DNA from 3 places in the Microcoleus sp. Aus8_D2 genome. Region 3 is predicted to be linked to each of the others. Evidence: riboswitches for the same ligand, from Rfam matches in the RefSeq annotation. Region 3 holds a riboswitch; each other region holds the start of a gene.
What was found. A riboswitch is a leader RNA that binds a small molecule or an ion and turns the genes downstream of it on or off. The one in region 3 is predicted to bind cobalamin.
Positions count from the first base shown of each region.

Region 1 (3,277 bases), on a different contig from region 3:
TTTACAATGATAACCATTATCGCTATCTTACATGATTCTGAGGCCAAGCGGCTAACTGCACTTGTAGGTTCGTAGTGAGGACTTTAGTCCGCATCCATAGAAGGACTAAAGTCCTCACTACGAACCTTGACAGATTGTAGGTTCGTAGTGAGGACTTTAGTCCGCATCCAGAGAAGAAGGACTAAAGTCCTCACTACGAACCTTTGTAGGTATGACCGATGACTCAAGAGAATTAACTGCCAATTATAGCTGCAATTCGATCGCGCTCCAACTCTCTACCAATAATCACCAGCTTGGTTTGACGGAGTTCCGAAGGTTGCCAAGGGCGATCGTAAAAACATTCTATACGATCGCCCACACCTTGCAACACCATCCGCATCGGTTTCTTGGGAACCGCCACAAACCCCTTAATCCGATAGATTTCTTCTTGTTGCATCAAGGATTGCAGCTTTTTCACCAAAGCTTCTGGTTCAAATTCGCGATCGGCAATAAAGAAAGTCGAGTTAATATCATCATCGTGCTCGTGTTCCTCTTCCGTGTCGTGGTGACTCGGGCGGGACTCCAAATCATCCTCAACCGCCGCATTAAATCCCAATAGCACATCGGGGTTAATTTCGCCAGCTTTGCAGGCAACAATTTTCACGCTCGGGCGCAACTCTTGCTGCAACCAGGTTTGAACTTTCTGGTGAGTTTCGGCATCTACGCGATCGACCTTCGTCAACAGTACCATATCGGCACAGGCCAACTGGTCTTCAAACAATTCCTCGATCGGAGTTTCGTGATCCAAACTCGAATCAGCCTCTCGCTGCGCCATCAAAGCATCGATATCGCCCACAAAAGTACCGCTAGCAATAGCTTCGCAATCAACAACCGCCACCACACCGTCAACAGTAGCGCCCGTGCGAATTTCCGGCCAGCGAAAAGCTTGAATCAAAGGCTTCGGAAGTGCGAGGCCCGAAGTCTCAATCAAGATACAATCAATTTGGTCTTTGCGCTTCAACAATTCCTGCATCGTCGGCAAGAATTCCTCTTGCACAGTGCAGCAAAGACAACCGTTAGTTAATTCTACAATATTGCTGGTGACAGTTTCTTCTTCATCGCAAACTTGGCAATCGCGCAGCAATTCTCCGTCAATCCCGATTTCGCCAAATTCGTTAACCAAAACAGCAATGCGGCGGCCTTGATTGTTTTGCAACAAATGGCGAATTAAGGTAGTTTTGCCGCTACCGAGAAAACCAGTGATAACTGTAACAGGGATTTTGTGCATTGAATTTTTGATCGGGTTGAGAATTATGGTCTAGATCCCCCCTAACTCCCCTTAAGAAGGGGGGACAAGAGGGTTCAAAGTCTGTTTTAAAAAGGAAGAAACTCGAAATACTCAAAGTCCCCCTTCTTAAGGGGGATTTAGGGGGATCTAGACTTTGAGTAAAAGCGAGAATTTATCGCCTCATCTTATCTCTAATTTCCCAGCGGTGGAATCTTAGCTAAAACACCTTTTTTCAGAGCTTGAGGACGATCGGACCAAGGCAACAAACCATCCGGTTTAGCATAGTATTGACCCGCACATTCCAGTACCGCCTCGACGCTTTTCGGCTCATTTGCAGGCAAATCACCAAACAAATAAGTATACTTTCCAGCAGCAGCAAAAGACACCGCACAAGAATGACTGCAAGCACTCATGCACTCAACTTCTCGAATATCAAATCGATCGCAAAACTCCCAATCTTTAGCAAGTTTCGATAAATCTTCCATGAATTGTTGACCGCCGCTTTTACCTTCCCGCTTGCCATCTTTCCAAACACTAGCGCAAGCAGTGCAAACTAAAAGACAGTGTTTTGTCCGTACAGCCGTGTTAGTTCCATTCATCATCCGTACCTCGCAGATGCGTTCAAAAGTGAGTTAGATATCGGCGGGCATTCTGACTTCAAAGGCGAAGGACTGAAGTCCTTACTACAAACCTCGTTACAGTTGCGGGACAGCGCCGGACTTGCACCGAACTTTCCCCGTTTCCTCTGGCGGCTGCTCCCCGCTAGAACCGATCGCGAATTCAAATCCTACCACACTTGCCGCCCTTTCTCAAAAAAGTTATGTTGGTAATGGCTATTTTTAATATGTAGCTACATAAATTAACTCGGTTCGTAGTAAGGACTTTAGTCCTCTGATATTTCTGCGGACTGAAGTCCTCACTACGAACCTTATGAGCACTTTTCCCGACTTTTCTACACACGGCTATCAAGTAACCCGCGAACTCGGCTACAACAGTTTGGGCGGCCGCGTCACCTATCTCGCCACAAAAATTAACACCACAAACTCCGTTGTCATCAAGCAATTTCAATTCGCTCAATTAGGTGCTAGCTGGGCCGAATACGATGCTTACGAACAAGAAATCAAAGTGCTCAAACAGCTCGCACACCCAGGAATCCCCCGCTATCTTGATGCTTTCGGGACTGACAGCGGATTTTGCATGGTGCAGGAATACAAAAATGCCGAAAGTGCGATCGATCGCACTTTTGCGCCGCCGGACATCAAACAAATTGCGATCGCCACTTTAGAAATCTTAGCTTACCTGCAATCCCAGAAACCGCCCGTAATCCACCGCGACATCAAACCGGAAAACTTGTTAATCGATGAAGAATTAAATGTTTACTTAGTAGACTTCGGTTTCGCACGCTTAGGAGGTGGAAACATCGCCGCCAGCAGCATTGTCAAAGGCACGATGGGATTCATGCCACCGGAACAAATGTTCAACCGAAAATTAACAAAAGCATCCGACCTTTACGGCTTGGGGATAACGCTGATTTGCTTGTTAACTGGTACGAAATCTGCGGATGTTGGTAATTTAATTGATGCTAATTATGGCATTCATTTTCGGCATTTAGTACCGCCGTTGCAGCAAGGTTGGATGAATTGGCTGGAAAGGATGGTAGCGCCGAGAATTCAAGATAGATATCAGTCGGCTGCTGATGCTTTAGCTGCACTAGAATCTTTGGATGTCAGCAGCTTGCCGAAAGTGAGGCTTGAGCGCGATAGGCTGGAATTCACCGCTACAGAATATGGAGAAAAAATAATAGAAACAATCGAAATTAGCAACCCAATTCCAGATATAATACTTGCGGGAAGATGGGAAGTGGCCGCGCATCCGAGCGATCCGCCACACACACCTTACGACCACCCTTGGATATCCTTTGAGCCACAGAAATTCGAGAGCAATAAGGTTGCTTGTAAAGTTATTGTTGATACCCAACAATTGTTAGCAAGTCAAACTTATGAGCGGCAT
Region 1 covers NZ_JAUBUN010000024.1:44,605-47,881, reverse strand. The annotation lists gene cobW (cobalamin biosynthesis protein CobW) at 233-1,267, opposite strand; gene QUB64_RS19290 (DUF1636 domain-containing protein) at 1,459-1,869, opposite strand; cobalamin riboswitch at 1,892-2,055, opposite strand; gene QUB64_RS19285 (bifunctional serine/threonine protein kinase/MFS transporter) at 2,198-3,277, shown strand, end outside.
Region 1: linked by a shared signal. The riboswitch ahead of QUB64_RS19290 (DUF1636 domain-containing protein) and the one ahead of cobG (precorrin-3B synthase) in region 3 are both predicted to bind cobalamin.

Region 2 (3,277 bases), on a different contig from region 3:
GGATTGGTTCGCGGGCGAGCTCGTTTAATTCGAATTGCTCGATCGCCTGTTGCACCTGTTGAGCAATTTCGGATTCTGGCAATCCTAGATTGTACAATCCGTAGGAGATATCCTCTTCGACTGTGGAAGCAACTAACTGATGTTCGGGATTTTGAAAGACGAGTCCGATTTGTTGGCGCAGTTTCATGATAGATTTGCGATCGTAGCGAAAGGGTTCACCTTCCCAGCTAATCGTCCCCTGTTGCGGTTGGTACAAGCCGTTAGCTAGCAGAAATAAGGTGGTTTTGCCGCAGCCGTTTTGACCGATGAGCCCGCAGCGTTTACCAGCGGGGATTTTTAGGCTTAAATCGTGGATGGCTACTCGCGAAGTGCAGGGATATGAGTAAAAAGTGCGATCGAATTCTAGAATTGGGCATGGGGCATAGGGCATTAGTTATTGGTTATTGGTTATTGGTTATTGGTTATTGGTGGGAACTATCAACTATCAACTATCAACTGTCACAGGTCAACTCTCAACTGTCACAGGTCAACTATCAACTGTCACAGGTCACAGGTCAACTGCCAAAGTTGAATCTCATAACAAAGATGCTGCTCAAAAAGTTGACTAGCTTCCAATCCTTCAACCACCAATTTCTTAAACCAGCGGCGAAATATCCAACGCAGAATTTTATGAATCGGCGGAACCGCGATCGAAATTAAATCCGCAACATAAATCATTGTGTTCAGTCCATACCTGCGGAAAGTATCGACATATAAATCAATTGTTGGTACAATATGAGCAGAAATATCCTCAGCTTTTACTAAATTAAATCCCGCTTGCATCAATGCAGCTTCCAGTTCTTCCACAACATGACAATTAGAAAACATTCCTTCTGTATAATCAGGATTAGAGCGCAACATATCAGCAAGTAGTACGTAGCCTCCGGGATTGATCGCCGCCGCCGCACCTTTAGCAATATCGACAGCAGACATATATTGACTGCTTTCGCTAAAAAGGACTAAATCGTAGGAATGGGTGGCTTGGAAGTCTTCAAATTTGGTGAGGTGGAAGATGGCGCGATCGCCTGTACACTTGAGAAAGCGCTGTTGTTGGAACGGATCGGGCGCGAGGCCTTCGACTCCAAAAGCGCGATCGAGCAAATAAGCCGCATTTCCCCCAATCCCGCATCCTACATCCAGGACAGTCTTGATGTCTTTCGGGATAAAATCTAACAACTTATCCGTATAAGCTTGCTGGGCGATTCGTAGCCGCGCCAGAGTTAATTCATCAGCGGGTACAGGTAAGGTTTCCCAATAGCCATAGTGAAGATAGGGAGATTCTGTCAGCCCCAAATAGTAATTAAGCGCTGCGTTTTGGTAACGAGTTACTTGGGAAATTTCGATTGATTTTGGCTGCGACATTGGATAAATTTAGTAAATTTTAGGATTTCGGGTAGAGTTGAAATTCTTCCCAGCGCTTGCATACCTGTTCGTAGCACTCAACGGGCGAAATTGCCAAGTTTTGCAATAAATTGATATCGATTTGACCGTTGGCAAGCAGTAGAAAAATAATTGCTTTTTCAGGTTCATAGCTATCAATAACTCCCAGCAGATTGGCAACAGTATTTTCCTCTAGTTCTAATTGTTGGAAATAAGCAGTTGCGTGCGAGCGGGAAATAAACTGCAAATCATACTGTACATGATCCACACTCCAATTGATAGAGCCATTAATTTGAGTATCTATTTTGCAAACAACAATACCTCGTCCTAGATGCCAAAAGCCATTCCAAGCAGTATATCCGATGGACAAAATATTCTGGTGAATAAACAAGTTCTGCCAGTAGCCAAAACTGCCAAACACCAAACACTATCTTTGATTCGCATTTGTTTTAGTTTCCCGTGGCGCCGACGAAAAGCGGTTTTAACTCAAAATTGCGTTTTTGTCGATCGCCCAAGGGAACCCAACAGCAGATTAACTGTAAAAATACTGAACTAACCATCATCCATACCTCGCAGATGAAAACAACAGGTAAACAAATCGGCGGGCATCCTGACTCAGAGATGGAATAATCTCATTACAGTTGCGGGACAGCGCCGGATTCGCACCGAACTTTCCCCCTTACGTCCGATCGCTCTTCTGCATCAGAGCCGATCGATCTGCCGAGATATTACCACTATTGGAGATCTTCACAAAATACTGATTCTGCTGGGACGATCGCCCATTTAGCCTCGCTGTTCGTGATTCTTTCATTTTCTCCGATTCTGTGATAAATTTAAATAATGAAAATATTATGAAAATTAGCGATAGTCGATCGGGCTGTCTGCCGTAATCTGTGGCAAATTTAGCTAGAATTTTGGAATATATGCTCAAAAAGCGTCAAATTCTCCCTCTATCTCGCCCTTTCCCCCTATCTCTCCTCTCCTCTCCCGTTTGGAAACTGTATCAGATAATTGGATTGGGGCTGTTGCTGGGAGTTTGCGTCACCGGGTGCAACACTCAGACAACGGCGGAGCCTCAAACCAATCAAATCCGAGCTTCTAGCCCTACTGCCACCGATGGGTTCCGAAAAGACAAAAAAGTCGTTCTCACCACCTTTACGGTGTTGGCAGACATGGCGCAGAATGTCGCTGGTGACAAGCTAACTGTTCAATCCATCACAAAGCCTGGGGCGGAAATTCACGGCTATGAAGTCACTCCCAGCGACTTAAAACGAGGGCAAAATGCCAGTCTAATTTTGGATAACGGATTGAATTTAGAACGCTGGGCAACTCGTTTTTATAACAGTTTTCCCAAAGTTACCCGCATTACCTTAACTGAAGGAATTAAACCGATTAATATTGCCGAAGATTCCTACAAAGGTAAACCGAATCCTCATGCTTGGATGTCCCCTAAAAATGCTTTAATTTACGTGAAAAATATTCGCAGATCTTTGTCAAATCTCGATCCAGCTAATGCTGCAACCTATGAAGCCAATTCGACAAAATACAGTGACGAAATTCAGGCGATCGATGAAAAGCTCAAACAAGCTATCTCAGCGATTCCGCCAGACAAACGCTACATAGTAAGTTGTGAAGGCGCATTTTCTTACATTGCGCGCGACTACGGCTTGAAAGAAGTGTATATTTGGCCTGTAAATGCCGAACAGCAATCTACACCGAAACAAGTTGAACGGGTGATTAATACAGTCAAAGCAAACAAAATACCCGCCGTATTTTGCGAAAGTACCGTCAGCAACGAAGCACAGCTTCAGGTAGCAAAGGAAACCGGGGCTAAATTTGCCGGGGTGTTTTATGTCGA
Region 2 covers NZ_JAUBUN010000050.1:34,452-37,728, forward strand. The annotation lists gene QUB64_RS27895 (energy-coupling factor ABC transporter ATP-binding protein) at 1-430, opposite strand, end outside; gene QUB64_RS27900 (SAM-dependent methyltransferase) at 541-1,401, opposite strand; gene QUB64_RS27905 (hypothetical protein) at 1,421-1,840, opposite strand; cobalamin riboswitch at 2,003-2,147, opposite strand; gene QUB64_RS27910 (metal ABC transporter substrate-binding protein) at 2,313-3,277, shown strand, end outside.
Region 2: linked by a shared signal. The riboswitch ahead of QUB64_RS27905 (hypothetical protein) and the one ahead of cobG (precorrin-3B synthase) in region 3 are both predicted to bind cobalamin.

Region 3 (3,277 bases):
GGGAGAGAAACTAAGGGCGATCGAGGCGATCGGGCGATTTGTTAAACTGAAAGTCTCAACATCCGCCAGCGCCCAACCCAAACGCGCACCAGCCAGACTAAAAGCTGATGCTGCGGGAATCACAGTCATTTCGGAAATCGGAATCCGGCGCAACAGCGTGACACCAATCCCGTGACACATCGGATCGCCGCTGGCGAGCACGCAAACAGACTCGCCGCGACGGCTGATGATGTTGTCGATTGTTGCTTGTAGCGGCGAGCTCCAAACCAATTTTTCGCGGGTGTCGTCGGTTGGTAGCATGGCGAGGTGGCGCGCGCCACCGACAATGATTTTAGATCGATCGAGTAACGATCGGGCGATCGGACTCAATCCCAAAAGTCCGTCTTCGCCAATTCCCACCACCGAAAGCCATTTGTGCATTGCGCCCTGTGTGCTAATTACGACTTATCAATTCTAAAGAATAATATGGGATTTTCATTCACACTCCTTTCTTCTACTTGTCTCATGCCGAGTCTTGCTGCTAATTTGCATGATTCAATGTTTGGGCGATCGCAACTTGCGACAACATACTCAAAGCCAAGTTCATCAAAACCATATTCTATAATTTTAGTGGCAGCTTCAGTAGCGTAGCCTTGTTTAGTTGCAGTTGGCAGCAATGCGTAAATTAACTGTGGTTGTTCTTCCTCAAAAAAATACCACAAACCAACAAATCCAATAATTTCGCGATCGGTGTTTGTCTCCACAAACCAAAGACCAAATTTCTTTTCTGCAAACAGCTTTTGATTCTCAGCCAACATTTCTTCTACTTGTTGCAGCGACCAGATTTCGCCGTCACACAGATATCTCCTCACATAGGAATCAGTAAAAATTCGGTGGAGCTTGTTGAGATCGCTATCCAAAATTTGTTTCAAAACCAATCTCTGAGTTTTAAGTATCATGTAGGTTATTTTCTTTGGGTGATGGGGCATTTGTTAAGAAAGTTGAGAGTTTTGGCTGCTGGCGATCGACTTATGATACATTTCTGAAACCTGAAAGCGGGAAAGTCCGGTGCAATTCCGGCGCTGTGCCGCAACTGTGAAAGTCAGAATGCCGATTTCAGGATTTGTTTTGCGCGTTTACTTCTAGGTTCCCTGCGTCGCACGGGGAAGGAGATTATTTGTTGCTTTTGAGTGATTTACCGACTTGTCCGGGTTTATTTTACGGTTCCCGATCCCGAGACGGAGTTTTATCGAGGATGCGGATTCCGGGGGGAATTTTAAATGTACAGCAATGTCGGACGATCGCCAATTTAGTCGATCGCTACAGTACCGGCTATTTGCAAGTCACCAATCGGGCAAATTTGCAAATCCGAGAATTGCACTCGGAAATCGCCCCTGAAGTTTGGCAGGATTTGCAGGAATTGGGATTAGCATCTCGCCGCGTTGAAGTTGACCCAATTCGGAATATGATGGCAAGTCCGACAGCAGGAATCGATCGCCAACAGTTACTAGATACTCGCCCGCTAGTTTCAGCTTGGGATAATTACCTGCAAACCCATCCTGAGTTATCGGAACTTTCGGCTAAATTCAGCATTGGCTTTGACGGTGGCGAAGCGGTTTCGATCCGCAATCTACGGAACGATATTTTATTAGCAGCAGAAAGGCGATCGGGAAATTCCGAAATAGTTTTTCGGCTGTATTTAAAGGGCGATACAGGAATTATCATCGAACAATCGCAATGTATTGCAGTATTAGCAGCCTTAACTGGTGCTTATCTTGAATACACAAAAAAGCGACCGCGAATAGATGGTAAAAAACCGCGCTTGCGCCACCTGCTAGCAGATTGGGGCGCTGAAAGTTATCTAGAAAAAATAGAGAAAAATTTGCCGTTTGCTTTGGGGCGAAGGTCGATCGAACTTTCAGAAAGGGCGATCGCACCCAACGGCAATCTCGGCATCCACCGTCAGCGACAGTCCGATTTCTCCTACATTGGCATTGCACTGCCCCTAGGTAAGCTAGAATCAAAGCAACTGAGAAAATTGGCAAATTTAGCCCAAAAAATAGCCAGCGGCACCCTCAGACTCACACCGTGGCAAAATCTGGTGATTTCTGACATCCCGAACTCCGAGGTTTCCGAGGTCAAACAGCAAATCGCCGATTTAGGATTGCACTCATCCGCAACTCGCCTAGATTCCTGCTTAGTTGCGTGCGCCGGCAACAGCGGCTGTGCCTCGGCGGCGACAGATACTCAAACTCACGCCCTAGAAATAGTGAGGGATTTAGCGCAAAAACTGACGCTCGACCGATCGATCAACATACATTTCAGCGGCTGCGAAAAATCCTGCGCCCAACACCAGCCAATTGACATCACCCTAGTAGGAATTCAGATTCAGCAGAAAGGCGAAACCATCGCAGCTTACAACATTTATGCAGGTAGAAAAGACTTGCCCTTTGGACGGCAAATCTTCCCAGCCGTCAGTGTAGCCGAGATGCCCCGCGCGATCGAGCGAATGGTGCGGGTGTATCAGCGGTTTCGAGAACCTCAAGAATCATTAGGCGAATTTTGCGATCGGTGGGCGATCGACAAATTGCAGAAATTACTTAGCCCAGACAATCATTAAAACAGACAAACTGTCATCATTTCCCCTTCTCTTTCTTCCTTCGCGCCCTTTGCGCCTTCGCGGTTCATTAAAAAAAACTTTTCTTTCACAAATCAAACAAACTTCCCATAACAATTTCAAATCAATAAAGTAAAGTACAGTCTCCCAATGCCCAATGCCCGATGCCCGATGCCCAATGCCCCATTCCCTGTTTGGCCAATGCCCAATGCCCGATGCCCGATGCCCAATGCCCCATTCCCTGTTTGGCCAATGCCCCATGCCCGATGCCCCATGCCCAATGCCCCATTCCCTGTTTGGCCAATGCCCCATGCCCGATGCCCCATGCCCAATGCCCCATTCCCCATGCCCCATTCCCCATTCCCCATGATTGACTACATCCGAGACGGAACAGAAATTTACCAAAAATCCTTCGCCACAATCCGCGCCGAAGCAGACTTGTCAAACCTACCACCAGACTTAGAAACAGTCGCAGTGCGACTAATTCACAGTTGCGGAATGATCGACATCGTTAAAGACTTAGCAGCTTCCCCCCTTGCCGCCACCCACGGGCGCCAAGCCCTCGCAGCAGGCGCACCAATTCTATGCGATGCCAGGATGATAGCCGAAGGCATCACCCGCAAACGCCTACCCGCCGACAATCCAGTGATTTGCACCCTCTGGCATCCCGATGTCCCCGAG
Region 3 covers NZ_JAUBUN010000072.1:1,595-4,871, reverse strand. The annotation lists gene cbiE (precorrin-6y C5,15-methyltransferase (decarboxylating) subunit CbiE) at 1-420, opposite strand, end outside; gene QUB64_RS31505 (GNAT family N-acetyltransferase) at 438-938, opposite strand; adenosylcobalamin-variant (AdoCbl-variant) riboswitch at 1,021-1,100, shown strand; gene cobG (precorrin-3B synthase) at 1,166-2,599, shown strand; gene QUB64_RS31495 (hypothetical protein) at 2,721-2,957, opposite strand; gene QUB64_RS31490 (precorrin-8X methylmutase) at 2,963-3,277, shown strand, end outside.